Regions from separate parts of the Erwinia sp. TECH1 genome, predicted to be linked through region 1. Evidence: predicted binding sites of a transcription regulator. Region 1 holds the regulator's gene; each other region holds the start of a gene.

Region 1 (7,698 bases):
CTCGCGCTTCCGGCTAAACAGGCGCGTCGTCTGCACCAGGCCGCTTACACGCGCCGAAAAACTTCTGCTCAGCATCATCAGGCTGATTTCCGTAAATGGCGCGACAGCCAGCGGCCATGATGAGGTCGGCTGCTCCAGGCCAACGAAGAAATAGTGTGCATCACGCCAAGATGTTCCAGAATGCGCTTTATGTGCCTCTCCATCACCGTGGTCGCGCCCTGCTGAAAGGGCGTATCCGTCTCCAGCACGTTGTTTGTGGAACTCGGCCCGTCATACTCCAGCCGCTGCTGGCAGCGCTGTAGCGCAATTTCGCACGCCTGTAGATAGCGCTCGGCCAGCTGCGGCGTCAGCATGGTATGTTCACGCGCTAAAATGGTCATGGCGTTGATATGCTCAACGATAAACTGACTGTGCGTAACCCAAAGCTTCATATCGGCCAGGTAGCGGGCGTCGAAACCCGGCTCCTGCATCGCCTGGTTCAGCGAGTTAAACAGCGCGTTGTGCGCCTGGTTAACGCGCATACGCTGCCAGGCAAGCTTCTGCGGACTCTCTTCGTCCCCCAGCAGTTTCTGGAGCGCTTCCTGATAGGTTTCCAGCGCGTCGTGCGCATTCTGCCGCAGCAGGCCGCTTTGCCACTGCGGCCACAGCCAGATCATCCCGGCAAAGGCGATCAGGCAGCCCATCAGCGTATCCAGCAGGCGCGGCAGCAGAAAGTCGGCGCCGTTCAGCGACAGCAGCTGAAGCGAATATACCGCCGTCACGGTAAAGCCGATCGTCGCCAGGCCGTAATATTTGCGGATCACCAGATAGCCCGCCAGCGTCAGCGTCAGCATCACCAGCAGCACAGCCGATTCCGGCACCTGAAAGCGTAGCGTCAGCGCGGCCACCACCAGCCCGCCCAGCGTGCCCAGCGCACGGTGCTGAATACGTACCCTGGTCGCGCTGTAGCCGTTCTGGCTGACAAACATCACCGTCATCAGCAGCCAGTAAGGCTTGGGCAGATTAAACGAGAGCGCCAGGGTGCTGGCGAAAGCGAGCATAACCGCAAACCTGGCGGCGGTGCGCAGCGCGGCGGATTTCAGCGACAGATAGCTTCTGATGGCAGATAGCAGCGGCAGTCGTTTCTGACGATCCGCCATCAGATCGCGCTGGTAAAGCGGACGCTGGGTACGCAGCACGCGGGCGATACGGCTGAAATGCCAGGCGCAAAAGTTGCCGACCGGGTTGGCGGGATGCTGGCGGGCAATTTTTTCCAGCGCCTGCAGCTGTTTATCCATGCTGAAACGTGTCGGCAGACGGTGATAGAGAATATCGTCCGCCAGCTCGCGCAGCCTGGCCGCAATGGTCTGCGCGTTCCAGCGGATCACCGCCTCGGCATGGCTCTGCTCCACCAGTTTCTGCACCTCTTCCGGCTGATGCAGGCTGACAGCGATATGCTCCTGCAAATCCAGCGCAACCTGAAAAGCGCGGGTCAACCGCTTATGGTGATTATCGTTGCTGGCGGCCAGCATGTGCATTTGCTGATAGCAGGTATTGATAAGGTCGACCGCTTTTTGCTGGCGAGCCAGCAGCGGCGGCAGCGTTTTTTCCGGGTCGGCAAGCTGCGTCAGCAGGCTGTATTTGGCCTCGCAGTAGCCGGCCAGCTCGCGATAAAGCAGGCTGAGCGTTTCCCGCATCGGCTGCTCTTTCCACAGCCAGAACCAGAACCAGTTAAAGAGGCCGTACCAGACCGTGCCCAGGATATAAAGCGACGGCGGCTGCCAGATGGGCATCCGACCGGCCAGGCTCAGGGTAAAGATGCCGGCAATCAGCGCGCCGGGCAGCAGTCTGCCATGCAGCGGGCTGATTTCGCCGGTCACGCCCAGCAGCATGGCCATGGAAAACAGGATAATGGGCAGGGGAACGGCATAGTCGCCAAGATACTGCACCAGAAAGCTGCTGAAGGCGAAAAGGCCGCCGCCGATCAGCAGACGTTTAAAGAAGCGTTTATGGGGCGTATCCAGACCGGCGATATTGCAGCAGGCCGGCACCAGCGAGAACAGCAGGCCGTTTTGCAAATTGCCCAGCAGCCAGCCGACGGCGACGGGCAGGCAAAGCACCAGCGTCTGCCGCAGGGCGTAGTTAACTTCGGGATGGTAGATGAGTCGGCGCCACATTGCTTTGTACCCGCTGAAAAGGCGCAACGAAGGCATTGCGCCATGCAATCAGAGCGGTTTAGCGTGTACCGTAGACCACGATGGTTTTACCGTGTGCGGAGATCAGATTCTGATCTTCCAGCATCTTCAGAATACGGCCGACGGTTTCGCGCGAGCAGCCGACGATCTGGCCAATCTCCTGGCGGGTAATTTTGATCTGCATCCCATCCGGGTGGGTCATAGCGTCCGGCTGTTTGGCCAGATTCAATAGCGTTTGCGCGATGCGACCTGTCACATCGAGGAAAGCTAAATTGCCCACTTTCTCGGAGGTAACCTGCAGGCGGCGCGCCATCTGTGAAGAGAGACGCATCAGAATATCCGGGTTGACCTGGATCAGCTGGCGAAACTTCTTATAGGAGATTTCCGCCACTTCACAGGCCGTTTTTGCCCGCACCCATGCGCTGCGCTCCTGGCCTTCTTCAAACAGGCCAAGCTCGCCGATAAAATCGCCCTGGTTAAGGTAAGACAGGATCATCTCTTTACCTTCTTCATCCTTGATGAGCACCGCTACCGCGCCTTTGACGATGTAGTAAAGGGTTTCTGCTTTCTCACCCTGGTGGATCAGCGTGCTTTTGGATGGATACTTATGAATATGGCAATGTGACAGGAACCATTCAAGTGTCGGGTCTGTTTGCGGTTTGCCGAGAACCATTCGCTGTTATCCTCTGTTGTTATCGTGCCTAAATACAGGGGCAGAGTTCCCTGACAGGCGTTGAAATAGTCAAGCGCTTCCCATGCAGGAAAGTTATTCGGCTCTCTGTTGAGTGCCGGGCTCGTTATGTCGTCCCGTTTCGTCTGGTCTGTAGAGTACTGACGAAATACAGCCTTGTTTGTAGCACAGCTTTGCATGGGTGTCTTCTGTTGTCTCGCTTCAGCATAGCGGGAAATCTGCCGCGCTGCTGTTTTAGTTGCCTTAAGCCGACCGCGGCTTAACTAAATGAATTAGAGGAGTTTGTTATGCAAGCGAGCGTCAAATGGGTGGAAGGGCTGACCTTTTTGGGAGGATCCTCATCGGGCCATCAGATCGTGATGGACGGCAACGCGGGCGATAAAGCGCCCAGCCCGATGGAAATGCTGCTGATGGCGGCAGGCGGCTGTAGCGCGGCGGAAGTGGTTGCCATTCTGCAAAAAGGGCGTTTCACGGTAGACAACTGCGAGGTGAAGCTGACGTCAACCCGGCGCGAGAAGCCGCCGCGCCTGTTTACCCGCATCAACCTGCATTTTATTGTCAGCGGCAGCGGGCTGACGGATAAGGCGCTGGCGCGCGCGGTCAGCCTTGCGGTCGGGAAATATTGCCCGGTCGCGCTGATGCTGGGTAAGGGCGTGACCCTTACCCATAGCCATGAGATGGGCGTTACTTGATAGCTTTGCCTTCCATCAGGCGCTTGACCAGCGGCCCCATAATCAGCTCCATCGCCAGGCCCATTTTGCCGCCCGGCACCACCAGCGTGTTGATATGGGAGATAAAAGAGCCTTGCAGCATCGCCAGCAGATAGGGGAAGTCAATCTGTTCCAGCGCCTGGAAATGGATAACCACGAAGCTCTCGTCGAGCGAAGGAATGCCGCGCGCGGCAAAAGGGTTGGACGTATCCACGGTAGGGACACGCTGAAAGTTAATATGGGTGCGGGAAAATTGTGGCGTAATGAAGTTAATATAATCGTCCATTGAGCGCACCACGGAATCCATCACCGCCTCGCGTGAATGACCGCGTTCGCTGGTATCGCGGATCATTTTTTGGATCCACTCCAGGTTGACGATAGGCACCACGCCCACCAGCAGATCGACATGCTGCGAGACATTGTTCTGCGGCGTCACCACGCCGCCGTGCAGCCCTTCGTAAAACAGCACGTCGGTGGGTTCCGGCAGCGGCTGCCACGGCGTAAAAGTGCCGGGCACCTGGTTCCAGGGCACCGCTTCGTCATAGGTGTGCAGATATTTTCTGGACTGGCCGCTGCCGCTGCGGCCATATTCCGCGAAGGTTTGCTCCAGCAGCGAAAAATCGTTGGCCTCCGGGCCGAAATAGCTGATATGGCGGCCCATATCACGCGCTTTGCGGATCGCCATATCCATTTCGGGACGGGTATAGCGATGGAAGCTGTCGCCTTCCACTTCCGCCGCGTGCAGGTTCAGCTGCTGAAAAATTTTGCGGAAGGCCAGGCTGGTGGTGGTGGTGCCCGCGCCGCTGGAACCGGTCACGGCAATCACTGGATGTATGGCGGACATAAACGAGTTTCCTGTGAACGTTATTCCGCCATTGTTATCACGTTTTGCTATAGCCTGTCATCTTCTGCCCAGGGGTGAGCGCGCGGCAGAGGTTATGCAATAAAGCCAAGCGCGAACAGCGGTTTAGCTGTCAGGGAAACGAGATCGCCGTCTTCCGACTAGCTAAGCGGTAAGAAGAACACGGCGTCGCCGATAGGCTTTTGCCCCCTCAGCGGGAGGCGTTAACGGATCTGGCCTTTAGGCATGATATTGACCGTCTCGTGCAGCTCTGACCAGACCAGCACCGCCTCGCCGTTTGTCAGCTGACGACGAACGTCATTGACTTTTTGCTCCAGCGAGCGCTCCTGCTCGCCATAGTCGGTGCCTTCCCGCAGCACGAAGGCTTCAATCAGGTTAGCGAGCGTGTCCGGGTCCAGTTCTTTCCAGGGAATAATCATCGTTGTCCAGCCAGGTTGAAAGCCATTGCGGTATACGCTGCTCCAGCCACATTTGCGGCCTGCGCAGCGTTCCCCCCACGAATCCCACATGTCCGCCGTGCTGCGTCAGCTGATACGTTACGCAATCGGGCAGCCTGTCGGTTGCAGGAATGACCTCGTCGGTCATAAAGGGATCGTCTTTAGCATGAATAATCAGCAGAGGTTTACGCACGCCGGAAAGCAGCGGCAGCGCGCTACAGCGGCGATAGTAATCCGTCGCGTCCACAAAACCGTGCGCTCTGGCAGTAATGGCGTCGTCAAACTCCCTGAGTCTCTTAAGCGCCTTAAGCTGCGTCAGATCGACAGGCAGCGTGCCGGGCCAGGCGTGCAGTTTGCGGGTGGCGTTCTGCTTCAGCAAGTTTAGCAGGTAGCGCTGATAGACACGCGAGAATCCCTGCTCCAGCCGCTGGCTGCAGGGTTCCAGCATCAGCGGCGCGGAAACGATAACGCCGGCATCCAGCAAACAGCTGTCGCCCTGTTGGCCCATCAGGCAGCCCAGCATATTACCGCCAAGCGAAAAGCCCGCGGCAGCGGTCGCCACCGTTCCCCAGGTTTCCCGTAGCCAGCGTAAAAAATAGCTGGCGTCTTCGGTTTCGCCCGAATGATAAATGCGCTCCAGACGGTTCGGTTCGCCGCCGCAGCCGCGAAAATGCATCACCACGCCCAGCCAGCCGCGCTGTCGACAGGCCTGCAAAAGCCCGTGCGCGTAAGGGCTGTGAAAGCTGCCCTCAAGGCCATGAAAAAGCACCACGCGCGGCTTGTGGCTCGCCTGCGCCGGATCTTCGCTCCAGGCAAGATCGACAAAATCACTGTCCGGCAGCGTCAGGCGCTGCCAGTGCGGCTGCAAAGCGATACGGCGACGGACCAGGCGCGGCAGGATGGTTTGCAAATGCGCGTTGCTCATGCCCGCCAGCGGACGAAAAGTATTTTCCAGCGACCCGTCAAAATTCATCTTCAAAAGGCTTCCCGGATCCTTGTCATACTGTTAGCTTCGATAAGTTTGTTGTTAAGTGGGGTGAGGAGCGCCCGTTTCATATGGAACTGAAACTGTTTTTGTCGATGCTGGGTTTTTTGTGGGTCGCTGCGATCACGCCAGGCCCTAATAATATGTTACTCACCGCCTCGGGCGCCAACTTTGGTTTTCTGCGTTCGCTGTGGCTGCTGATCGGCATCATGATCGGGATGCAGGTCATGCTGCTGCTGGTCGCGTTCGGTATTGGCGGCCTGATCCTGCTTTATCCTGCTTTGCATCTGGTGTTGAAAATCGCCGGGAGCGTCTATCTGCTGTGGCTGGCGTGGAAAATCGCCATGGCGAAATATGAGCGGCTGGATACCGGCACTCTCCCCACAGCGCCAATGCCGTTCTGGCAGGGCGGCCTGCTACAGCTGATCAATCCCAAAGCCTGGCTGATGGCGCTGGGCGCGGTCGCCAGCTTCAGCCTGGGCGGTGAGGCTTATCGGGGATCGGTAATGGCTATCAGCTTTGCGATGGCGCTGGTCAACCTGGTTTCCGGCCTGATCTGGCTTGGCTTTGGCACGCTGATTGGCCGCCTGCTGCGCAGCCGTCGCGCCTGGACGCTGTTCAATATGGCGATGGGCGTGCTGACAGCGGCCTGCGTGCTGCTTATCTGGCGCTAAGCAGAGTGCCTGGCGAACGTCGCTTCAGGCAAAGTGCTTTCCCCATTCTCAATTCGTAAGCAGCGGGCGCCGTTACGGCGGGTTTTTGAACCCGCTACTTACGCTGCTGCCAGCCTCTGACGTCTTAAAGGCAATCCCACTCTCCGGCATTAAAATCCTGTTTTTCTTCTAAGGACTTATCGTTATAACCGATAATTTTTTATTACTTTATCGCGGCAAGCGCTCTCGGTTACAAAGGCGTTGTTCACTTTTATAACAATAACGACCGGAGCAAAGCATGGCGCATAAATTTACTCTTTCACTGCTGGCCTTCAGCCTTTCTTTTTCGGCGCTGAGCGCACAGGCTTTGGACGTTACCGTGGCGTATCAGACCTCGGCAGAACCGGCCAAAGTGGCCCAGGCCGATGACGCTTTTGCCAAAGCCAGCGGCGCAAAAGTGGACTGGCGCAAGTTTGACAGCGGCTCCAGCGTGGTCAGAGCGCTGGCTTCGGGCGATGTGCAAATCGGCAATATCGGCTCCAGCCCGCTTGCCGTAGCGGCCAGCCAGCAGGTGCCGATTGAGGTGTTTCTGCTGGCGTCGCAGCTCGGCAGTTCCGAAGCGCTGGTGGTGAAGAAAAGCATCAAGGATCCCAAAGATTTGATCGGCAAACGTATCGCCGTGCCTTTTATCTCCACCACTCACTACAGCCTGCTGGCCGCGCTTAAGCACTGGGGCATCAAGCCGGGCCAGGTGCAAATCGTCAATCTTCAGCCGCCCGCGATTATCGCTGCCTGGCAACGTGGCGACATTGACGGCGCCTACGTCTGGGCGCCGGCGGTGAACGAGCTGGAGAAGGAAGGAAAGGTACTGACCGACTCCGCGCAGGTCGGCAAGTGGGGCGCGCCAACGCTGGACGTCTGGGTTGTGCGTAAAGATTTCGCGCAGCAGCATCCTGAAGTGGTCACCGCTTTCGCCCGTAGCGCGCTGGAGGCGCAAAAAGCCTACCTGGACAGCCCTGAGCAGTGGCTGAAAGATGACAATCACCTCAACAAGCTGTCGCGTCTGAGCGGCGTGCCGACACAGCAGGTGCCGGGGCTGGTAAAAGGCAACACTTACCTGACGGCGCAGCAGCAGGTTGAACAGCTGGGCCAGCCGGTCGATAAGGCTATCGGCGATACCGCACAG
Region 2 (7,698 bases), 1.7 Mb from region 1:
GCCGGGCCGGGATTCCAGGTGACAACGTCACTATGATAGTGATGATAAACCTCTATGATCCTGTTACCCGCCGTATCGTGGATAGTGCTGCAATCTTCCGGCTGGGTAAATATGCGATCGACGCGGTCAGGATAGGTTTGCCTGCCGTTTTCGGCACGGCCTTCAGCATTCTCTTTTACCTTATCGATATAAGGCTGACCCAGTCCGCTCACCTCTACGCCCGCGATATCCTCAACGGCAAAGTAAGTGTGCAGGGCACCGGTGGCCTGAAAGTCGCCGTGCGCTTCCAGCTCAATTTCACAGCGATCGCTGAAGCGGAAACGGGCAAACAGCGTAAAATCGTGCGGCCAGAATTTTTTCGTCTGCTCGCTGCTTTCCAGCGTCAGCGTCAGCATCACGCTTTCTTCGTTCTCGTCGTGCGCCGACAGCGTCCAGGGCAGCGAGCGGGCAAAGCCGTGCGCCGGTTCGCCGGCCGGGCCAAACCATGGCCAGCAGACGGGCACGCCGCCGCGAATGGCTTTGCCAGACGTCCACGCCGTTTTCTCACTCAGCCAGATAACCGGTTTCTCGCCGCTGGGCTGCCAGGCAACCAGCTGCGCGCCCTGAAGCGTCACCGCCGCGCGCACCTTCGGATGCGCGATAACGACTACGGGCAGCTCGCCCATTAAGCGCAGTGAAATATAGGGCGTGATTTGGTCGGCTACGGGCAGCGAAAAAAGTTTTTCGTTCATCGGAGCTCCTGTTATTCAGCGAAAAAAAAGGGCGACCGCAGTCGCCCTCAGAATCAGCTAATCGCGATTATTTTGCGATATGTGCGATCAGATCCAGAACCTTGTTAGAGTAACCGGTTTCGTTATCGTACCAGGAAACCAGCTTAACAAAGGTGTCGCTCAGTGCGATACCGGCTTTAGCATCGAATACGGAAGTCAGGGTTTCGCCGTTGAAATCGGTAGAAACCACTTCGTCTTCGGTATAGCCCAGGATGCCTTTCAGCTCGCCTTCAGCCGCTGCCTTGATAGCTTCACAAATTTCTTTGTAAGAAGCAGGCTTAGCCAGACGCGCGGTCAGGTCAACCACGGAAACGTTAGGAGTAGGTACGCGGAAAGCCATACCGGTCAGTTTGCCGTTCAGCTCAGGGATCACTTTACCTACCGCTTTAGCTGCGCCGGTAGAAGATGGGATGATGTTCTGAGATGCGCCACGGCCGCCGCGCCAGTCTTTGTGAGACGGGCCGTCAACGGTTTTCTGGGTAGCGGTGGTAGCGTGAACGGTGGTCATCAGCGCTTCAACGATGCCGAACTTGTCGTTGATAACTTTTGCCAGCGGTGCCAGGCAGTTGGTGGTGCAGGATGCGTTAGACACGATTTCCTGGCCAGCATACGCCTTGTGGTTAACACCCATAACGAACATTGGGGTGTCATCTTTGGAAGGACCGGTCAGAACAACTTTCTTCGCGCCAGCCTGGATGTGTTTACGAGCGGTTTCGTCGGTCAGGAAGATACCTGTTGCTTCGGCAACCACGTCAACACCGACTTCGTCCCACTTCAGGTTAGCTGGATCTCTTTCAGCGGTAACACGGATGGTTTTGCCGTTAACAACCAGATGGCCATCTTTAACTTCTACGGTGCCGTCGAAACGACCGTGAGTAGAGTCATACTTCAGCATGTAAGCCATGTACTCGGCGTCCAGCAGATCGTTGATTGCAACGATTTCTACGTCAGAACGCTGCTGAGCAGCACGGAAAACGATGCGACCGATGCGGCCAAAACCGTTGATACCTACTTTGATAGTCATATATTCCACCAGCTGTTGTTAGTGAATAAAAGGTTGGCTGTAAAATTACAAAAACCTTATCAGGCGTCAAGCGGAATCGCTTCAATAGTTGCGACAAATCAAACCCTGGAGCAGGAATAATCGCCTGAAAACGCCTTCCGCGACGAGCGTCTTACCTTTAGTTTGGGGCATTCGGCCCGAATATAAAGGGGTCGGGATTTTAAAGGGTGATCCAGGTCACAATTTCATTGCCTGCTTACTTTCAGACTCCGCCTGAGCATGAAAAATCCCCTGACGTTGTTATGCATTTGTTAGAATGTAGAAATCTTCAGACCACTTTGCCAGAGATACCTGATATGGCCGAACGCCCACTGAAACCTGAAACCGATCTAAACGAAATGCAGCGCTACGTCACTCAGCAGCGCGGGACAGAGCCGCCGTACTCCGGCAAGCTGCTGCATAACAAGCACGAAGGGATTTATCACTGCCTCGTTTGCAACTCGCCGCTGTTTCTGTCCGGCACCAAGTATGATTCCGGCTGCGGCTGGCCGAGTTTTTATCAGCCCTACAGCGATGACGCCATCCGCTATCTGGAAGATGACTCGCACGGGATGCAGCGAATCGAGATCCGTTGCGGTACCTGCGATGCCCATCTGGGGCACGTTTTTCCCGACGGCCCTCAGCCGACAGGCGAGCGCTACTGCGTCAACTCTGCTTCATTAAGTTTCACCGATGAAGATGGCACTCAGATTAAAGGATAGACGTTATGGAGCTGGATGAGATCATTGCTGCCATGACGCCCGAGGTTTATCAGCGTCTGGCTACGGCGGTAGAAACCGGTAAATGGGCCGACGGCGTGGCCCTGACTCCGGAGCAGAAAGAGAATAGCCTGCAGCTGGTGATGCTATGGCAGGCGCGTCACAACGACGAGCCGCAGCATATGAGCGTGGGCAAGGGCGGCGAAATGGTGACCAAAAGCAAGAAACAGCTGAAAGAGGAATTTGGCATCGACGACGACATCACGCCTATCAGACTGCACTAACATCGTTTGATGCCGTGATAAAGCCCGGCTACGTATTGATAACCGGGCGAGCGGGCCCTCTTAGCCTGGTGACTAAAAGCTGCATGGATGCGACGCCGAACGAGGCAGCGTCTGCGGCGCCGTTTAAATAATGACTGCGCCTTTAGCCGCCATTTCTGCCAGCGCGATTTCACTGTCCTGCGGTGACAGGTTTACGCCCCGACAGCCTGCGGCGACGACCTGAACCTGATAACCGAGCGCCAGCGCGTCCAGCACACTATATTTTACACAGTAGTCCGTCGCCAGGCCCATCATCGTCAGGCTGGTGACGCCACGGCTCTTCAACCAGCTATCCAGCCTTGTTTTGTTGCGGTGGCCGTTATCGAAAAATGCGCTATAGCTGTCGATAAGCGGCTGCTCGCCTTTATAAATCTGTGTGGTCAGATAGCGCCGATCCAGCTCAGGGTGCAGCTCTGCGCCTGCGCTATGCTGCACGCAATGATCCGGCCACCCTATTTGCGGCAGGCCGTCCAGTTCGCCCAGCGTGCCCACCGATTGCCCCGACACTGACGCAAAGCTGCCGTGGTTAGCCGGATGCCAGTCCAGCGTTGCCACCACCGGCCGCTGAAGCCGATGAAATTCTGCCGCATATTGGTTAGCGACGGCGAGGGTGCTGTCGCCGTCCTTCACGGCCAGCGCGCCGCCGGGGCAAAAATCATTTTGCAGATCGATCAGGATCAGGGCCTGGTTCATGCTTATCTCACTTTTCGTCAGGAGTCAGCTCACCGCGCAAATTCACCTGCATTTGCTGGCGAACTTCATCGCTGGAAAGGTTCTGGCTGAGCAGGAAGTGCAGCTTGGTCAGCGTTGCCTCCACGGTCATATCGTAGCCGCTTACCACGCCCGCCAGCGCCAGCGCGTTCCCCGTCGCATAGCCGCCCATGTTTACCTTGCCGGACATACATTGCGTCAGGTTCACCACGACAATGCCGCGATCGGAAGCTTCTTGCAGCTCTTTCAGGAAAGCCGGATTCTGCGGCGCATTGCCAACCCCGTAGGAGCGCAGGATCAGCGCTTTTACCGGCTGGCGCAGGAAGTTGCTCACCACGTCGGCAGAAATTCCCGGATAGATCGTGACGACGCCGACAGGCTGAGGCGTAATCGAGCGCACAATGAGCGGTCCCTGGCCGCCAGGAGCCGGAGGCGTATTCAGACGACGAATATGGATACCCGCTTCCAGCAGCGGCGCCAGGTTAGGCGAGGCAAAAGCGTTAAAGCCGTCGGCATGGGCTTTAGTGGTGCGGTTACCGCGATAAAGCTGATTATTGAAGAAAAGGGCGACTTCATTAATGGGATAGTTAGCCGCGACAAACAGCGAATTAAGCAGGTTTTGCTGACCGTCGGAACGCAGCTCCGCCAGTGGGATCTGTGACCCTGTCACAATTACCGGCTTGGCCAGGTTTTCCAGCATAAAAGAGAGCGCGGAGGCGGTAAACGCCATGGTATCGGTGCCGTGCAGGATCACGAAACCGTCGTAATTATCATAATTAGCCTGAATATCATCCGCAATCGTTTGCCAGTCCTGCGGCGTCATATCGGAAGAGTCGATCAGCGGCTGGTACTCGTGAATGGTAAAATCCGGCATTTCGGCACGATGGAATTCCGGCATCTTCGCCAGCTGATTTTGCAGATGACCAGAAACAGGCACATAGCCATGCTCGGAACGCTGCATCCCGATGGTGCCGCCGGTATAGGCTACATAGATGGATTTTTTTTGCATGTGATTACTCAGGCTTGAAAAAGAGGGCAGTATAAGGGGAAAAACCGGGAAAAGCAGCCCGACCAGCGGGCTGCTTTCGGCTTATTTGACCTGGCTACAGGTCAGGCAGAACGCATAGCGGTTCTGCGGGTCGTTCAGGTTGTCGAGCAGGCCCGGCTGATTTTTCATCGCGGCCATTACGTCATACATTGGCGCAGGCAGATACGCTTGCAGCGCCTCGGGCAGCGCCGCACGTGCGGATGCGTCCATCTGGCTGAACAGCAGATCCATAAAGCCAGGCTCATCCTGATACCAGTTCAGCTGGTATTGCTTGAGATGCGCCAGCTCCGCCGCCTTCGCCACCGCGTCGTCGAAGTCGCCCAGCGCGTCGACCAGGCCATTGCTTTTGGCGTCGCTGCCTGTCCAGACGTGGCCCTGAGCGATTTGATCGATCTGCTCCGGCGTTTTGCCCCGCGAGCTGGCTACCAGACCCAGGAAGTTTTTATAGCCGTTTTCAATGCTCAGCTGCATCAGCTGCTGCACTTCCGGCGGCAGCGCTTTGGTCGTCGTCACGTCCGCCAGCGGCGAAGTCGCCACGCCGTCGGTATGGACGCCAATCGCATCCAGCGAATTTTCAACCGTATTGATCACCCCGAAGATACCGATAGAGCCGGTCAGCGTGCTCGGGCTGGCAATAATGTAATTCGCCGGCGTAGAGATCCAGTAGCCGCCGGAAGCCGCCATACCGCCCATCGACACCACCACCGGCTTGCCTGCCGCTTTGGCCGCCGCCAGCTCCTCACGAATGGTTTCAGACGCGCTGACGCTGCCGCCAGGGCTGTTGACGCGCAGAATAATCGCCTTGACCTTGTCATCCAGGCGCGCCTTGCGAATAGCCAGCGCGGTGGTATCGCCGCCGACGTTGCCCGGCGTTTCCTCGCCGTCCATGATCGCGCCGTTAGCCATGATGACGGCAATATTGCCGTTGGCCACCGGTTTGTCCTTCAGCGGGTAATCGTAGATGCTGGTGCCGTTAAAGTCCTGCGCCTGCTTGTCCCAGCCGAAAACTTTGCCCAGCTGCGCATCCACGACTGAACGAGAAGCCAGTTCATCCACCAGTTTGTTATCTTTTGCATAGCGCGCGGTATCGCCGCCTACTTTCTGCAGGCCATCAAGCACGCCCTGTGCGCCCGGGAACAGCTGCTGCGGCGTTACCTGGCGATTGGCAGCGACAGTATTAAGATAGTTTTGCCACAGCTCGCCAATCCAGCGGCTGTCCGCATCACGCGCGGCAGGCGACATATCATCGCGCAGGAAAGGCTCTACCGCCGACTTATAGGTGCCGACGCGGAAAACATGCGAGCTGACCTTCAGCTTGTCCAGCAGCGTTTTGTAGTAAAGCCCGTTGGTGGCGAAACCGTGTAAATCGACCGTGCCCTGCGGCGACAGATAGATCTTATTGGCGAAGCTGGCGAGGTAGTATTGCGCCTGGCTGTAGCTGTCGCCCGTGGCGTAAATCTGTTTGCCGCTGTCGCGGAATTCGCGCAGCGCTTTGCCCATATAGCTCAGCGAGGGCTGATCGGCCCCGGCGAAATCGCGCAGATCGAGCACCATGCCGGTAATATTGGCATCGCTTTTCGCCTGGCGAATCGCATCCACGACGTCAAACAGCGAATTCTCTTTCAGCCGATCGCTGCTGGTGCCAAGCAGCTGGCGGCCAATCTTGCTGAGCTTATTGCTGACCGAAGGCTTGTCGACAATCACACCGGCAAGGTCGACCACCAGCGCGCCTTTCTGCGTTTCCACAGGCGCGGAAGATTTGGTGAACTGAAAATAGACCACGGCGCAGATCAAAATCAGCAGCACCAGGAAAAGATTAAGAATAAATTCCCGAATAAAATTCAGCAGGCGCCAGGCCCATTTAAAAACGCCAGCGATCGCTCGCCACAAAGTGCGCATAGTCTCTCCATAATCGCGATAATAAACCCGGAAAATCGACGGAAACCAGCCCGTGCCGGGTCGGGATGGTGACATCCTAAAGAGCAGGGGCAAACTTGTCAGCAGGAAAAAGCGGAATGCTGTAACAAATCATCATCCTGTGCTAGCTTCAGCTGCTCAGCATTCTTATCAGGAGTAAGTTATGGACGCACTGGATCTGGTAGTCAACCGTCGTTCCGCCTCACGTTTAAGCGAACCTGCGCCCGCCGGAGAAGCGCTGGAAAATATCATCCGCGCCGGGATGCGCGCGCCCGATCACGGCACGCTGCAACCGTGGCGTTTTATTGTTGTAGAGAACGAAGGACGCGACCGCTTCAGCCAGCTGCTGGAAAAAGCCGCGCGTGACGACAATATGGAGCCGAAAGCGATTGAGAAGGCTAAGCAGTCGCCGTTTCGCGCGCCGATGATTATCACCGTGGTGGCCCATTGTGAAGAGCACCATAAGGTGCCGCGTTGGGAACAGGTGGTGTCCGCCGGCTGCGCGGTGATGGTGATGCAGATGGCGGCCGTGGCGCAAGGTTTTAACGGCATCTGGCGCAGCGGCGCCTGGACCGAGCATCAGGCCGTGCGCGAGGCGTTTAACTGCCGCGAGCAGGACGCCATCGTCGGCTTTCTTTATTTAGGCACGCCGCAGTTGAAATCCTCCACCACGCTTGTTCCGCCCGATACAACGCCTTTTGTCAGCTATTTCTGACAGATTGTCACCTTCAAAAAAGGCAGAATAGTCGCCTGACCGTCATTTTGCCGGGATAATAAGCGAACGGACGGTGAAACGCTTATCACCGTCTGTTGAAAACGCTACCATCTACCCACTGTTATCCCCTGAAGGAAGCCATCGCCGGATGCGTTTGTTTATTGCCGAAAAACCCAGCCTCGCTCGCGCGATTGCGGACGTTCTACCCAAGCCGCATCGTCGGGGCGACGGCTATATCGCCTGCGGCAGCGATGATGTAGTGACCTGGTGCGTCGGTCACCTGCTGGAGCAGGCGCAGCCCGACAGCTACGATAGCCGCTATGCGCGCTGGTCGCTGGCCGACCTGCCTATCGTGCCGGAAAAATGGCGCCTCCAGCCGCGTCCTTCCGTAGCAAAGCAGCTTAACGTCATTAAAACGCTGTTGGAGAAAGCCAGCGACGTGGTACACGCGGG
Region 3 (7,698 bases), 160 kb from region 1:
GGGTCTGCGTCGCTAAGTCTTACAGTCTGCTCTCCTCGCTTTCGTCGTCCGACGAAGGAAAAGGGGGAAAAAGGCAGATTTGTGCGAGTTTCGCTAAAAAGGGGCCTTTATGGCCCCTTTTTTCAGTCGGGCGGCAGCAATCCAGGCCAAACTATTGTATTGTTGCTGAGTGTGATCTTCAGTTGCAGAGATTCGCGCGGCTAATGAGAGGCTTTGTCCCATAAGGGATTAGGGTTGTCATTAGTCGCGAGGATGCAATGAAGATTTAAGAGTCACGGCAGGAGAAAGCTCTTGCCAGGAACGTTAAGGACATTATTTTGCTGAATCCGATCGTAAAAAAATTCCAGTATGGTCAGCATACCGTCACGCTTGAAACCGGTATGATGGCTCGTCAGGCCACCGCTGCCGTTATGGTCAGCATGGACGACACCGCTGTATTTGTAACCGTAGTTGGCCAGAAAAAAGCCAAGCCGGGTCAGGACTTTTTCCCTCTGACCATCAACTATCAGGAGCGTACCTACGCTGCTGGTCGTATCCCGGGCAGCTTCTTCCGTCGTGAAGGCCGTCCAAGCGAAGGCGAAACGCTGATTGCGCGTCTGATTGACCGCCCGCTTCGCCCGCTGTTCCCGGAAGGTTTTGTTAACGAAGTCCAGGTGATTGCCACCGTGGTTTCCGTTAACCCACAGGTTAACCCTGATATCGTAGCGATGATCGGCGCTTCTGCCGCGCTGAGCCTGTCCGGTATTCCTTTCAACGGCCCAATCGGCTCTGCCCGCGTGGGTTACATCAACGACCAGTACGTGCTGAACCCAACCACCGACGAGCTGAAAGAAAGCAAGCTGGATCTGGTTGTTGCCGGTACCGAAGGTGCCGTGCTGATGGTGGAATCCGAAGCGGAACTGCTGAGCGAAGATCAGATGCTGGGCGCCGTGGTATTTGGCCACGAGCAGCAGCAGGTTGTTATCGAAAACATTAAGGCACTGGTTGCCGAAGCGGGCAAACCTCGCTGGGAATGGCAGCCGGAAGCGGTTAACGAAGCGCTGAACAGCCGCATCGCCGCGCTGGCCGAATCCCGTCTGAGCGACGCTTACCGCATCACCGAAAAGCAGGAGCGTTACGCTCAGGTTGACGTGATCAAATCTGAAACCACAGCGGCGCTGCTGGCGGAAGACGCAAGCCTGGACGAAGGCGAAATCAGCGATATCCTGCACGGTCTGGAAAAGAACGTGGTGCGTAGCCGCATTCTGCGTGGTGAGCCGCGTATCGACGGTCGTGAAAAAGATATGATCCGTGGTCTGGACGTGCGCACCGGCGTGCTGCCGCGTACTCACGGCTCCGCGCTGTTTACCCGTGGCGAAACTCAGGCGCTGGTAACGGCGACGCTGGGCACCGCGCGTGACGCACAGAACCTGGACGAGTTGATGGGTGAACGCACCGACAACTTCCTGTTCCACTACAACTTCCCTCCGTACTCCGTGGGTGAAACCGGTATGGTTGGCTCGCCTAAGCGTCGTGAAATTGGTCACGGTCGTCTGGCGAAGCGCGGCGTGCTGGCCGTAATGCCGAAAGGCGACGCGTTCCCGTACACCGTACGTGTAGTGTCAGAAATCACCGAATCCAACGGTTCATCGTCTATGGCTTCCGTATGCGGCGCTTCACTGGCGCTGATGGACGCGGGCGTGCCGATCAAAGCGGCCGTAGCCGGTATCGCGATGGGTCTGGTTAAAGACAACGATAACTTTGTCGTGCTGTCAGATATCCTGGGCGATGAAGATCACCTGGGCGACATGGACTTCAAAGTAGCCGGTAGCCGTGAAGGCATTACCGCGCTGCAGATGGACATCAAAATCGAAGGCATCACCCGCGAAATCATGCAGGTGGCGCTGAACCAGGCTAAAGGCGCGCGTCTGCATATCCTGGGCGTAATGGAACAGGCTATCAGCACGCCACGCGGCGATATCTCGCAGTTTGCTCCGCGCATCCATACCATCAAGATCAGCCCGGACAAGATCAAAGACGTGATCGGTAAAGGCGGTTCTGTTATTCGTGCGCTGACCGAAGAGACCGGCACCACCATCGAAATCGAAGATGATGGCACCGTGAAAATCGCTGCGACCGACGGTGACAAAGCGAAGTTCGCTATCCGCCGTATCGAAGAGATCACGGCAGAAATCGAAGTGGGCCGCATTTACAACGGTAAAGTGACCCGCATCGTCGACTTCGGCGCCTTCGTCGCTATCGGCGGCGGTAAAGAGGGTCTGGTGCACATTTCTCAAATCGCCGACAAGCGCGTTGAGAAAGTCACTGACTATCTGCAGATGGGTCAGGAAGTCCCGGTGAAAGTTCTGGAAGTTGATCGTCAGGGCCGCGTGCGCCTGAGCATCAAGGAAGCGGCCGAGCCGGAAGCGGCTGCGGCGCCTGCGCCAGAAGCTTCAGCAGAATAAGCAGCACACTAAGCTCTTCGCGGCGACGCGAAGAGCTGTTCCATCGCGAGGACAGGACGACACCTTGTGCACGGCAGGCGGATGAAAGGATGATCATCCCATTGTTTGTATTTGGGAGTGGTGAATGAAGCCTTTTTTGCGCTGGTGTTTCGTTGCGACAGCTTTAACGCTGGCAGGATGCAGCAACCCGGATTGGCGTAACAACGAGGTTTTGGCTGTTCCGCTACAGCCTACGTTGCAGCAGGAAGTGATCCTGGCGCGCATGGAACAAATACTTGCCAGTCGGGCATTAACCGATGATGAACGCGCACAGCTGTTATATGAGCGCGGAGTGTTGTATGATAGTTTAGGTTTGAGAGCACTGGCGCGAAATGATTTTTCACAAGCGCTGTCTGTCAGACCGGATATGCCGGAAGTATTCAATTACTTAGGCATATATCTGACGCAGGCAGGCAATTTTGATGCTGCCTACGAAGCGTTTGATTCTGTACTTGAGCTTGATCCAACTTACAATTACGCGCGTTTAAATCGCGGAATCGCACTCTACTACGGTGGAAGATTTAAACTAGCGCAAGATGATCTGCTGGCGTTTTATCAAGACGATCCTAACGATCCTTTCCGCAGCCTGTGGCTCTATCTCGATGAACGTGAGATGAGCGCTGACAAGGCAGAAGTGGCGCTGAAGCAGCGTTACGATAAGGCGGACAGAGACCAATGGGGATGGAATATTGTCGAGTTCTACCTGGGCCGTATCAGCGAAAAAACGCTGATGGAGAGGCTCAAGGCGGACGCAACGGATAACACCTCGCTCGCTGAACATCTCAGTGAAACCAACTTCTATTTAGGTAAGCACTACCTAAGTCTGGGGGAGAAGGACAACGCAGAAGCGTTGTTCAAGCTGACGGTTGCCAACAACGTCCATAACTTTGTTGAGCACCGATATGCATTGTTGGAGCTGGCGCTACTCGGCCAGACACAAGACGATTTATCAGAATCTGACCAGCAATAGCTGACGAACTTTTTTTGCCTGATTTTTGAAATGTCATCATCTTCACGGGTGAGGGCTTTCTTGTTCGTCGAAACCACTAATTTGAGCCGGTTCACACTTTTTGATGAAAATGACTGAATGTTTTCACGACGAGTTATGTAGACTGGCCGCCGCAATCTAAGAGGCACGTGTACTACATGACTGAAATTGAAACCACTTTTGCTGACCTGGGTCTGAACGAATCCATCCTCGAATCACTTAACGGCATGGGCTATGTTAAGCCATCTCCGATCCAGGCAGAGTGTATCCCACATCTGCTGGCGGGCCGTGACGTATTGGGTATGGCACAGACCGGTAGCGGCAAAACCGCAGCGTTCTCGCTGCCACTGCTACACAACATTGACAGCAACCTGAAAGCGCCACAAATCCTGGTGCTGGCACCAACTCGTGAGTTGGCGGTTCAGGTTGCGGAAGCCGTAACTGAATTCTCTAAACACATGCGCGGTCTTAACGTAGTGGCCCTTTACGGCGGCCAGCGTTACGACGTACAGCTGCGTGCGCTGCGCCAGGGTCCACAGGTTGTTGTGGGTACGCCTGGTCGTCTGCTGGACCACCTGAAACGCGGCACGTTAGACCTTTCTAACCTGCGCGGCCTGGTGCTGGACGAAGCCGATGAAATGCTGCGTATGGGCTTCATCGAAGACGTTGAAACGATTATGGCGCAGATCCCGGCCGATCATCAGACCGCGCTGTTCTCTGCCACCATGCCAGAAGCGATTCGTCGTATCACCAAACGCTTCATGAAAGATCCACAGGAAGTGCGTATTCAGTCAAGCCTGACCACGCGTCCTGATATCAGCCAGAGCTACTGGACCGCTTACGGTCGTAAGACTGATGCGCTGGTACGCTTCCTGGAGTCGGAAGATTTTGATGCGGCGATTATCTTCGTGCGCACCAAAAACGCCACGCTGGAAGTGGCCGAAGCGCTGGAGCGCAGCGGTTATAACAGTGCGGCCCTGAACGGCGATATGAATCAGGCGCTGCGTGAGCAGACCCTGGAGCGTCTGAAAGACGGCCGTCTGGATATTCTGATCGCTACCGACGTAGCGGCACGTGGTCTGGATGTTGAGCGTATCAGCCTGGTTGTGAACTACGACATCCCAATGGATGCCGAATCTTACGTTCACCGTATCGGCCGTACCGGTCGTGCAGGTCGTGCCGGCCGTGCGCTGCTGTTCGTTGAGAACCGTGAGCGTCGTCTGCTGCGTAACATCGAACGCACCATGAAGCTGACTATTCCTGAAGTAGAGCTGCCAAACGCAGAGCTGCTGGGTCAGCGTCGTCTGGCCAAGTTTGCCGCTAAAGTTCAGCAGCAGCTGGAAAGCAGCGATCTGGAACAGTACCGTGCGCTGCTGAGCAAAATGCAGCCTGCGGAAGAAGAGCTGGATATCGAAACGCTGGCTGCCGCGCTGCTGAAAATGGCGCAGGGCGAACGTCCGCTGATCGTACCGGCAGATCCGGCTCCACGTCCGCGTCGTGAGTTCAAAGAGCGTGACGATCGTCGCGGCGACCGTCCGGACCGTGGTCCTCGCGAAGCCCGTGATGGCGATCGTCCACGTCGTGAGCGTCGTGACGTTGGCGATATGGAAGTTTACCGTATCGAAGTGGGTCGTGATGACGGCGTTGAAGTTCGTCATATCGTTGGCGCTATCGCTAACGAAGGCGATATCAGCAGCCGCTACATCGGCAACATCAAGCTGTTTGGTACGCACTCAACTATCGAACTGCCAAAAGGCATGCCGGGCGACATTCTGTCTCATTTCACCCGCACGCGTATTCTGAACAAGCCGATGAATATGCAGCTGATTGGTGATGCGCAGCCTCGCAGCAACGATCGTGGCGGTGAGCGTCGCGGTAGCGGTGCGCCAGGTCGCGGCGGTTTCGGCGGCGCGCGTAGCGAAGGCGGACGTAGCGAAGGCGGTCGTCGTTTCAGCAACGAGCGCAGCGGTAGCGGCGAGCGTCGTCCGGGCGGCTTCAGCCGTGACGGTCGTGCGCCACGTCGTGAAGACGGCGCAGCGCCGACTCGTCGTCGTGATGCCTAATCACTGCTAGCCAGTCTGATGCCGGTCACTGAAAAGTGACCGGCATTTTTTTTGCCTTTAAGAAAGCGAATAGTTGCAGCGGGGCGAGTACGTCAGGCGGGAATCGTTTTAACAGCGGGCGAGGGAATGGCTTCCCCCGCCATTTTTGTTACAGCGAGCGGTAGGCTTCCATGGCCAGCGCAAACGAGCGCAGCCGCGCCTCTTTATCAAAAATCTGGCCGTTTACCATGATTTCATCCGCCTGGGTTTCCCGCATCAGTGCAGACAGGCCGTGACGCACTTTATCCAGATCGCCGACAATCGACATGCTTAACGCCTGCTGCACGCCATACTGCTCGGAAGGCGACCACAGGTTATCCATATTTTCCACCGGCGCAGGCAGCGGGCCCGGCTGACCGCGACGCAGATTGACGAACTGCTGCTGCATGGAGGTAAACAGGAAACGGGCATCGCGCTCGCTGTCGGCGGCGACCACGTTAACGCAAACCATCGCGTGCGGCTGCGCCAGGCGAGCCGAAGGCTTAAAGTTTTCGCGATAAAGGTGAAGCGCCTGGAACAGCATCTCGGGCGCAAAATGCGAGGCGAAAGCGAACGGCAGGCCCAGCTTCGCCGCGAGTTGGGCGCTGTAAAGGCTGGAGCCAAGCAGCCAGACGGGGATTTTCAGGCCCAGGCCCGGCACCGGCTGAACGGCAGGCGCCTCGCCCTGTTCAGCGTCGAACCAGCCGACTATCTCCGCCACGTCGGCCGGGAAGTTATCCACGTGACCGCCCATATGCCGACGCAGCGCCATCATGGTGCGCTGATCGGAGCCGGGCGCGCGTCCCAGGCCTAAATCAATGCGTCCCGGATAGAGAGATTCCAGCGTACCGAACTGCTCGGCAATCACCAGCGGTGCGTGGTTTGGCAGCATCACGCCGCCAGAGCCGAGCCGTAGCGTGCTGGTATTAGCGGCAAGATAGCCGATCAGCACCGACGTCGCCGCGCTGGCGATGCCGGTCATATTGTGGTGTTCAGCCAGCCAGTAGCGGTTGAAACCCAGTTGTTCCGCCTGCTGCGCCATCGCCAGCGAGGTATGAAAAGCGTCACGCGCGGTCGCGCCCTGAGGGATCGGGGCCAGATCGAGCACGGACAGAGAGGCAGTTTTTTTATCAGACATAATCGCTCACTTTATTTCCAGGCTACGCGCCTGCGCAAATACACAGCCTAAGCGATCTTCAGGGAAGCGGATTGGCAATTTGCAGCACTTTACGCGAGCCCGGGACGTGAAGAAAGATAAGTGTGCCTCTACCGCGCTAAACGAAATGGCGGCTGGCCGACGGCGCGTTACTCCACCAGCGTCAGACCGGCCATTTGCCGCCAGTAGCCGTTGCAGTGCTGTTGGTCAATCAGCGTTAACGGCGCATGGCCCGTTTCATTAGCGTGAAAGGCATTTATCACTTCCAGCGTGTCGGTTCCCTGCGGTGAGAAACGGACAATGTCCACCAATCCCTGCATGGAAACCAGATCGTTCCCCAAATTATAGCAGTAGCCGCTCATGGTCTGGATACCGTTCAGCACAAACACCTGCTGATCTTCCTGAGAGCGCACCGCTCTGCCGTGAGGGTAGTTAATACAACAAGTCTGGCAATCGTCTTTGCTGCGATCTTCTGCGCGGGCGGTAAAGCAGCGGGCGGAGAGCGCCAGCGGCAGATAGCCGTACCCCAGCACCTCTACGTCGAACCGGCCGCGGATCCCCAGCTCTTCGCACTGGGCTAACAGCGCGCAGAGCCAGTCGCGCGAAAGCTCGACCGGCATACACCAGCGCACCATACCCAGCTTATGCAGCAGGCGCAGCGTCATGGCGTTATAACAGTTCAGCGCATGACCGGCGACAAAAGGCAGGCCCGCTTCCGCGGCCATATGCACCGTGCCCATATCGTTGGCTTCAATCAGAAATTCGCCGTTATCGACATAGCGCTTCAGCTCGGTCAGCTCGGAAGGCGACTCAACCAGCGCCAGCGTGCTTAGCGCAACCTGCTTGCCCGCGCCGACCAGTTCTTTCGCCAGCGCCATCCAGTCGGCAAATTTAACGGCGCGGCGTTTGCTGCACACCGCCTCGCCCAGATAGATAATGTCCGCCTGGCTGGCGGCGGCGGCCTGGTAGAAAGCGTACAGATCTTCTTTC
Region 4 (7,698 bases), 2.6 Mb from region 1:
CGGCATTATCGGACAGTGGCCGGTAGGGCGCCTGGCCGATCGCTATGGGCGGCTGCTGGTGCTGCGCGTGCTGGTGTTTGGCGTCATCCTGGGCGCGGTAGCGATGCTCAGCAATGCGGCTATGGCACCCGCGCTCTTTGTGCTGGGTTGTTCAGGCTTTACGCTTTACCCTGTCGCGATGTCCTGGGCCTGCGAAAAAGTGGCGCATCATGAGCTGGTGGCGATGAATCAGGCGCTGCTGCTGAGCTATACCACCGGTAGCCTTGCAGGACCGGCGCTGACCTCAATGTTGATGCAGAGCTATTCTGACCGTGTACTGTTTGTGATGATTGCGGGCGTGGCGTTGGTTTATCTGATGATGCTGCTGCGCAAGGCCGATCGTCATGCCACGCCGATCGCACATGCCTGATGGCTGAAAAGTAAAATAACGAGCGGGTCACCGCTCGTTAATACATCACTTTATGCCCGTATCCTTCGAGGATATGTTTGACCCGCTCCATCGTCTCTTTTTTGGGAGGATGGACGCCGTCCAGCTTATACTCCTCACCCATTGCCAGCCACTTGTGTTTACCCAGCTCGTGATAGGGTAACAGCTCTATTTTCTCGACGTTGCCCATGTCGCGGGTAAATTCGCCCAGCCTGTGTGCGGAGTCATCATCATCGGAATAACCGGGGACAACCACATAGCGTATCCAGGTACGGATATTCTTTTTGGCCAGATATCGGGCAAAATCCAGCGTGCGATGGTTAGAGACGCCGACGAGGATTTGGTGAACATCATCATTGATTTGCTTGAGATCCAGCATCACCAGATCGGTTACTTCCAGCAGTTCATCAATAACCGGATCGTAGCGGCGAACAAAGCCGTTAGTATCCAGACAGGTATGAATGCCTTCTGCATGACAGGCGCGAAACCAGTCGCGGACAAACTCAGCCTGCAGGATAGCTTCACCGCCCGAAGCGGTAACGCCGCCGCCTGATGCGTTCATAAAATGACGATAGGTGACAACTTCTTTCATCAGCTCTTCCACCGTAACCTCTTTACCGCCGTGCGTATCCCAGGTATCCCGGTTATGGCAGTAGAGGCAGCGCATCAGGCAGCCCTGAAAAAAGGTGATAAAGCGGATGCCGGGGCCATCAACGGTCCCGCAGGATTCGAACGAGTGGATACGACCTTTAACTGACATTGCGGTGAATTCTCCATAGTCATGCCGCTTGTAGCGGCTGCGCAGTCTGAAGCTGCGTTAAGTCTGTTTTGCCAGCCGCCTGCGAAGAAGAGGGCTGGCAAAGCAGGCTGGGCTCCGGCGAACCGGAGCCCTGAGGCTTACATCGTTTGCGTAAAGGTACGGGTAATCACATCCTGCTGCTGCTCTTTGGTCAGCGAGTTAAAACGCACCGCATAACCCGAAACGCGAATGGTCAGCTGAGGATATTTCTCAGGATTATCCATCGCTTCCAACAGCATTTCGCGATTCATCACGTTAACGTTCAGGTGCTGACCGCCCTCAATGCTGGATTCATGATGGAAATAGCCATCCATCAGACCGGCAAGGTTGGCTTTACGTACGTCGTCATCTTTACCTAACGCGTTTGGCACAATAGAGAAAGTGTAGGAGATGCCGTCTTTAGCGTAGGCAAATGGCAGCTTCGCAACGGAGGTAAGCGAAGCCACAGCGCCTTTCTGATCGCGGCCGTGCATTGGGTTAGCGCCTGGGCCAAAAGGTGCACCGGCACGGCGACCGTCTGGCGTGTTGCCGGTTTTCTTACCGTATACCACGTTAGAGGTGATAGTCAGCACCGACTGAGTCGGGACAGCATCACGATAAGTTTGCAGCTGCTGAATTTTCTTCATAAAGCGTTCAACAAGGTCACAGGCAATATCATCTACGCGTGAGTCATTGTTGCCGAACTGCGGATATTCACCTTCAATTTTGAAATCAACGGCCAGTCCATCTTCGTCGCGAATAGGGGAAACTTTGGCATATTTGATCGCGGAAAGTGAATCGGCAGCGACGGACAGACCGGCAATACCGCAGGCCATGGTGCGATAGACATCGCGATCGTGCAGCGCCATCAAAGAAGCTTCGTAGCTATATTTGTCATGCATATAGTGAATGATGTTCAGCGCGGTAACGTACTGTTTCGCCAGCCAGTCCATAAAGTGATCCATGCGATCCAGCACTTTTTCATATTCCAGCACGTCGTCCATCATCGGCGGATCTTTTGGGCCTACCTGCATTTTAAGTTTTTCATCCACGCCGCCGTTGATAGCGTAAAGCATGGTTTTAGCGAGGTTGGCGCGGGCACCGAAGAACTGCATCTGCTTGCCGACGATCATCGGGCTGACGCAACAGGCGATAGCATAATCGTCGTTGTTGAAGTCAGGACGCATCAGATCGTCGTTTTCGTACTGAACGGATGAAGTATCGATTGAAATCTTGGCCGCAAATTTCTTGAAGTTCAGCGGCAGTTTTTCAGACCACAGGATGGTCATGTTTGGCTCTGGCGAAGGACCCATAGTGTACAGGGTATTCAGGAAGCGGAAGCTGTTTTTGGTTACCAGCGTACGGCCGTCAACGCCCATACCGGCCAGCGATTCCGTTGCCCAGATTGGGTCGCCGGAGAACAGCTCATCGTATTCAGGCGTACGCAGGAAGCGCACCATACGCAGCTTCATCACCAGGTGGTCAATCAGTTCCTGTGCATCCTGCTCGGTGATTTTGCCCGCCTGCAGATCGCGTTCAATGTAGATATCCAGGAAGGTGGATACGCGACCAAAAGACATTGCCGCGCCATTTTGCGATTTAACGGCGGCCAGGTAGCCAAAGTAGGTCCACTGCACGGCTTCCTGCGCCGTTGTGGCCGGGCCGGAAATATCACAGCCATATTTGGCAGCCATTTCTTTAATCTGCTGCAGCGCGCGATGCTGGTCGGCGATCTCTTCACGCAGACGGATTGTCGCTTCAAGATTGACGCCATTTTCAAGATCGCTTTGCAGCGAGGCAAACTGGGCGAATTTATCTTTCATCAGCGCATCAATGCCGTAAAGCGCAACGCGACGGTAGTCGCCAATGATGCGGCCGCGGCCGTAGGCATCTGGCAAACCGGTAAGCACGCCGGACTTACGGCAGCGCAGAATATCCGGCGTATAAACATCGAATACGCCCTGGTTATGCGTTTTGCGGTACTCGGTAAAGACTTTTTTCAGGCCGGCGTCCAGCTCGCGTCCGTAAACTTTACAGGAGCCTTCCACCATCTTAATGCCGCCAAAAGGGATCAGCGCGCGTTTCAGCGGCGCTTCAGTCTGTAAGCCGACAATGGTTTCCAGTTTGCGGTCAATATAGCCAGCGTCATGGGAGGTAATAGTAGAGGCTAAATCGGTATCGAAATCGACCGGCGCGTGGGTGCGGTTTTCGAGCTTGATGCCCTCCATTACCTTATCCCACAGCTTAGTGGTCGCTTCAGTTGCGCCGCTCAGGAAGGATTCATCACCTTCATAAGGCGTATAGTTTTTCTGAATGAAGTCACGGACGTTGATGCTGTTCTGCCATTCGCCCTCTGCAAAGCCTGCCCAGGCAGCAGCCTGGTTTACATTTTGCTCGCTCATGTGATCACCTTTTCAATGAAGTTCTTTCGTTCCTGCTGCAGCACAGCAGGGCTTAATCCTGTTGTCGGCAATCAGTGATGATCGCCGTCCCGCAAATAGATAACCCAGTAGGTCAGGCCGACCAGCAATCCACCGCCAATAATGTTGCCAAGCGTCACGGGGATAAGATTGTCAACAATGAAGTTGCCTACTGTCAGACTGGAAAAGTGTGCTGCCGTGGTTCCCGTGGCCTGCCAGAACTCCGGTGCGGCGAAATCTTTAATAACGATCGCCATGGGGATAAGGAACATGTTGGCGATACTGTGCTCAAAACCACTGGCGACAAACATCGCTACGGGCAGCACCATCGACAGCATTTTGTCCGTCAGGCTGCGGCCGGAATAGCTCATCCAGACCGCCATGCAAACCATCAGGTTAGCGAGGGTGCCGAGGCAGACAGCTTCAATAAAAGTATGGTGCATCTTATGGTCAGCCGTTTGCAGAACATTTAACCCCCATGCACCATTTGCCACCATATACTGGCCGGCAAACCAGATCAGCCCGACAAAAAACATCGCGCCGAAGAAATTCCCTATATAGACATTGAGCCAGTTGCGCGCCAGCTGACCCCAGGTAATCCGTCCGCTGGCTTTAGCTACCATGGTTAACACGGTCGAGGTGAAAAGGTCGGCGCCGCAGACCACGACCAGCATCAGCCCCAGCGAAAAGCAGATGCCGCCAATAAGCTTCGCTACGCCATAAGGGATAGTTTCAGTCCCGGTTGTGGCCGTGATATAAAAAACAAACGCGATGGAAATAAAAACGCCTGCGGTAATCGCCAAAAAAAACGTGGTGAAGGGGTGCTTTTGAGCTTTATAGACACCGGCTTCCTCAGCGACTTTAGCCATTTCAGACGGTAAAAGTAAATCGAACGGATTGCCAGCTTTCACACTAACGTCTCCTGAAGTTTATCAACAACGAAATACTAACAAAGCAGTATAGGTGAGAAATTGATGTGGATCATATTGACGCCGGACATTGTCGGAACGAGTTAAAAAACAGGCGTGTCAGGTGAATTAATTTATTGATTTTATTAGTTAAAATTTATTTTAATTTATCTATTATTTTTTAAATAGCATCTGCTTTTCTGGTTAACAACTGCAATAAAATAGATCCCGAATAAATAAATTTTTTAATACCTGGAAATAAATAAACTACTTTTTATTAACCTTAAGAAAAATTAATGGATTAATTAGCGTTAAAACTGGCCCTGATAAAAGGCCCGCTTTTGTCGAGCGGGCCAAAAATATTATTTCCAGTAACGGCGTTTCGCCTGCTGCAGCTTTTCATAGGCAGCCAGCAGCGACTGATGAGCCGGGAAGGCCAGCAGCTCTTCATCCACGCTCTGCAACCCGTAGAAAGGCGCTTCACCGCTAATGGCGGCAGATGCCGCGTCTACGGCTTCCTGTCCATACATACGTACGAAAGCAGTATGATATTGCACAGGATCGCGTTCATCCTCAAGGCTCAACAGCAGCAGCGTTTGCAGACAGCGATAGTAGTTGGCGCGGGCGGGTGAAAACAGGGAGGCATTAAACTCCATAGTCCATTCCGTCCAGATCAGCGCCTGATCGATATCGCCGCCTGCCAGGGCCAGCATCGCTTTCAGCTCGCCGATACGCAGCGTGTACCAGCCGTTGTCTTTGCCTGTTGCCAGGCCCAGCAGCTCGCGTACGCGGGTAAAGTCGTCATGGCCGTCTTCGTCCAGGCGTTCAATCAGCGCCAGGTAATCCTCTTTTTCCCACTGGCTGTCGGGCAGTGATAACAGCGTATCGCGCAGGTAAGCGCCCATGCTGTTATTAGCCAGCAGCAAATCTTCCGCAGGATAGATATCTGACATGCCTGGCACAATGATACGGCAGGCATACACGTCCAGATGCTGATAGTCAGCAATATAGACTTCTTTATCTTCCGCTTTAAAGATGGCCATCAGCGTGGCGAATTCTTCCTGCGTGGTGCCTGCGAAGCTCCAGTCGACAAAAGGATAGTCCGCCTCGTCCTTGAACATATCCCAGGAGATCAGACCGCTGGAATCGATAAAGTGCGTTTCCAGATTAGCGTGCTCGGCGACTTCTTCATCATCAAAGGTTGGCGGCGTAAAGACATCCAAATCTTTCAGCCCGCGTCCCTGCAGCAGTTCTGTCACGGTACGCTCCAGCGCCACGCCAAAATCAGGATGCGCGCCGAATGAAGCAAAACAGGTACCGTTTTGCGGATTGAAGAGCACCACGCAAATAACCGGATAGTTGCCGCCCAGTGAAGCGTCGTAAGCGAAGATTGGGAAGCCTTCGGCTTCCAGTTTAGCAATGGACTCCACTACGCCCGGATAGCGGTTAAGCACCTCCTGCGGGATGGACGGCAGACTGATAGATTCGGCGATAATGCGGTTTTTGATATAGCGCTCGAAGACTTCAGAAAGGCCCTGAACGCGCGCTTCGTTGGCCGTGTTGCCTGCCGACATGCCGTTAGAGACGTAGAGGTTACCGATGATATTCATCGGAATATAAACCGTTTGCCCATCGGACTGACGCGTAAACGGCAGGCCGCAGATGCCGCGTGCGGCATTGCCGGACTGCAGATCGATCAAATCGCTGGCGCTAAGCGCCTGCTCAGGATCGTAAAACGCCTTCAGTCGCGCATCGAGAATGCCTTCCGGCAGGCTGTCGTCATCCGGCAGCGGAAACCATTTTTCGTCAGGATAATGCACGAAATCGCCGTTGGCGATCGCGTTACCTAACCAAAAATCAGCAAAGAAATAGTTGGTCGACAGACGCTCAAAATATTCACCCAATGCCGAAGCCAGCGCCGCTTTTTTGCTGGCGCCTTTACCGTTGGTGAAGCAGAGCGGGCAGTCGCGGTCGCGAATATGGACCGACCATACATGAGGAACCGGATTCAGCCAGGAGGCCTCTTCAATATGGAAGCCAAAATCCTGTAATTTTTGCTGAAAGCGTGCGATGGAATCTTCCAGTGCGGCGTCTTTGCCTGGAATATAAGTTTGCGTCATAGTGCCCACTCGTTTTTGGGTTGTGCCGAAAACGCGCCATGATACGGGGTTTCCCGGCCATTCGCTATCCGACGAACTGTTTTACCCGGCTATTGTGGCATTTTTGCCTGCGCAGATCGGCCATAAAAAAAGCTAACCGGAAGACGCCTCACAAAATATCGTGGTCACTATATTTCACGCTACAAGCTGTTGCGGCGCAGGCCGCATAACTGGTCGGCTGACCCGATTAAACATTGCAGCGCCAGGGTGGCAATGATAAAACCGGTAGCAGACTCGAAATCGATTGATCTGAAAGTGGTGAGGGGAAATGAGCCAGGTTTTCAATTTTAGCTCCGGTCCAGCAATGCTGCCGGTAGAAGTGCTACGTCGTGCCGAACAGGAACTCTGCAACTGGCAGGGTTCAGGAACTTCCGTGATGGAGATCAGCCACCGCAGCAAGGAGTTTACGCAGGTGGCCGTGGAAGCGGAAAAAGATTTTCGCGATCTGCTGAAAATCCCTTCAAATTACAAAGTATTATTCTGCCACGGCGGCGCGCGCGCGCAGTTTGCTGCCGTTCCGATGAACCTGTTGGGCAGCCAGAGTACGGCAGACTATGCCGACGGCGGCTACTGGGCGCACAGCGCGATTAAAGAGGCGGAAAAATACTGTACGCCTAACGTCATTGACGTGAAAACAACCGTTGACGGGCTGCGCGCTATTACGCCTATGAGCCAGTGGGCGCTTTCAGATGAAGCAGCCTATGTTCACTATTGTCCAAATGAAACCATTGACGGTGTTGCTATTAATGAAGAGCCGGACTTCGGCGATAAGATTGCTGTGGCCGATCTCTCTTCCACTATTCTTTCCCGTCCGTTGGATATTAACCGCTATGGCGTCCTTTATGCCGGTGCGCAGAAGAACATTGGGCCGGCTGGCCTGACGCTGGTGGTCGTACGTGAAGATCTGCTGGGCAAAGCCCAGAAAGCGCTGCCGTCAATCCTGGATTACACGGTATTAAACGAAAACGACTCCATGTTTAACACGCCGCCGACTTTTGCATGGTAT

What was found. Region 1 encodes CRP, which controls carbon source genes, mostly activating them, when cyclic AMP is high. Its sites were predicted from a motif close to ATGTGANNNNNNTCACAT; they were not measured.
Region 2: a site for CRP is predicted at 1,999-2,016, ahead of msrB (peptide-methionine (R)-S-oxide reductase MsrB). Genes of this name have one in related genera too.
Region 3: a site for CRP is predicted at 3,533-3,550, ahead of yrbN (protein YrbN). Genes of this name have one in related genera too.
Region 4: a site for CRP is predicted at 4,595-4,612, ahead of focA (formate transporter FocA). Genes of this name have one in related genera too.

Annotation. Positions count from the first base shown of each region.
Region 1 is NZ_JBSRZK010000001.1:4,362,687-4,370,384, reverse strand. Features, by position in the region: gene ACVWZ0_RS20595 (YccS/YhfK family putative transporter) at 78-2,156, opposite strand; gene crp (cAMP-activated global transcriptional regulator CRP) at 2,215-2,847, opposite strand; gene ACVWZ0_RS20585 (OsmC family protein) at 3,153-3,557, shown strand; gene ACVWZ0_RS20580 (phosphoribulokinase) at 3,550-4,419, opposite strand; gene ACVWZ0_RS20575 (YheU family protein) at 4,641-4,856, opposite strand; gene ACVWZ0_RS20570 (hydrolase) at 4,813-5,847, opposite strand; gene ACVWZ0_RS20565 (LysE family translocator) at 5,931-6,533, shown strand; gene tauA (taurine ABC transporter substrate-binding protein) at 6,811-7,698, shown strand, end outside.
Region 2 is NZ_JBSRZK010000001.1:2,677,708-2,685,405, reverse strand. Features, by position in the region: gene ACVWZ0_RS12530 (D-hexose-6-phosphate mutarotase) at 1-731, opposite strand, end outside; gene gapA (glyceraldehyde-3-phosphate dehydrogenase) at 799-1,794, opposite strand; gene msrB (peptide-methionine (R)-S-oxide reductase MsrB) at 2,130-2,534, shown strand; gene ACVWZ0_RS12515 (YeaC family protein) at 2,540-2,815, shown strand; gene pncA (bifunctional nicotinamidase/pyrazinamidase) at 2,939-3,547, opposite strand; gene ansA (asparaginase) at 3,555-4,574, opposite strand; gene sppA (signal peptide peptidase SppA) at 4,656-6,512, opposite strand; gene ACVWZ0_RS12495 (NAD(P)H nitroreductase) at 6,694-7,245, shown strand; gene ACVWZ0_RS12490 (DNA topoisomerase III) at 7,394-7,698, shown strand, end outside.
Region 3 is NZ_JBSRZK010000001.1:4,207,130-4,214,827, reverse strand. Features, by position in the region: gene rpsO (30S ribosomal protein S15) at 1-16, shown strand, start outside; gene pnp (polyribonucleotide nucleotidyltransferase) at 318-2,444, shown strand; gene nlpI (lipoprotein NlpI) at 2,569-3,453, shown strand; gene yrbN (protein YrbN) at 3,557-3,613, shown strand; gene ACVWZ0_RS19720 (DEAD/DEAH family ATP-dependent RNA helicase) at 3,630-5,534, shown strand; gene ACVWZ0_RS19715 (luciferase-like monooxygenase) at 5,683-6,690, opposite strand; gene ACVWZ0_RS19710 (U32 family peptidase) at 6,858-7,698, opposite strand, start outside.
Region 4 is NZ_JBSRZK010000001.1:1,737,118-1,744,815, forward strand. Features, by position in the region: gene ACVWZ0_RS08160 (MFS transporter) at 1-409, shown strand, start outside; gene pflA (pyruvate formate lyase 1-activating protein) at 447-1,187, opposite strand; gene pflB (formate C-acetyltransferase) at 1,325-3,607, opposite strand; gene focA (formate transporter FocA) at 3,679-4,536, opposite strand; gene ycaO (30S ribosomal protein S12 methylthiotransferase accessory factor YcaO) at 4,896-6,653, opposite strand; gene serC (3-phosphoserine/phosphohydroxythreonine transaminase) at 6,961-7,698, shown strand, end outside.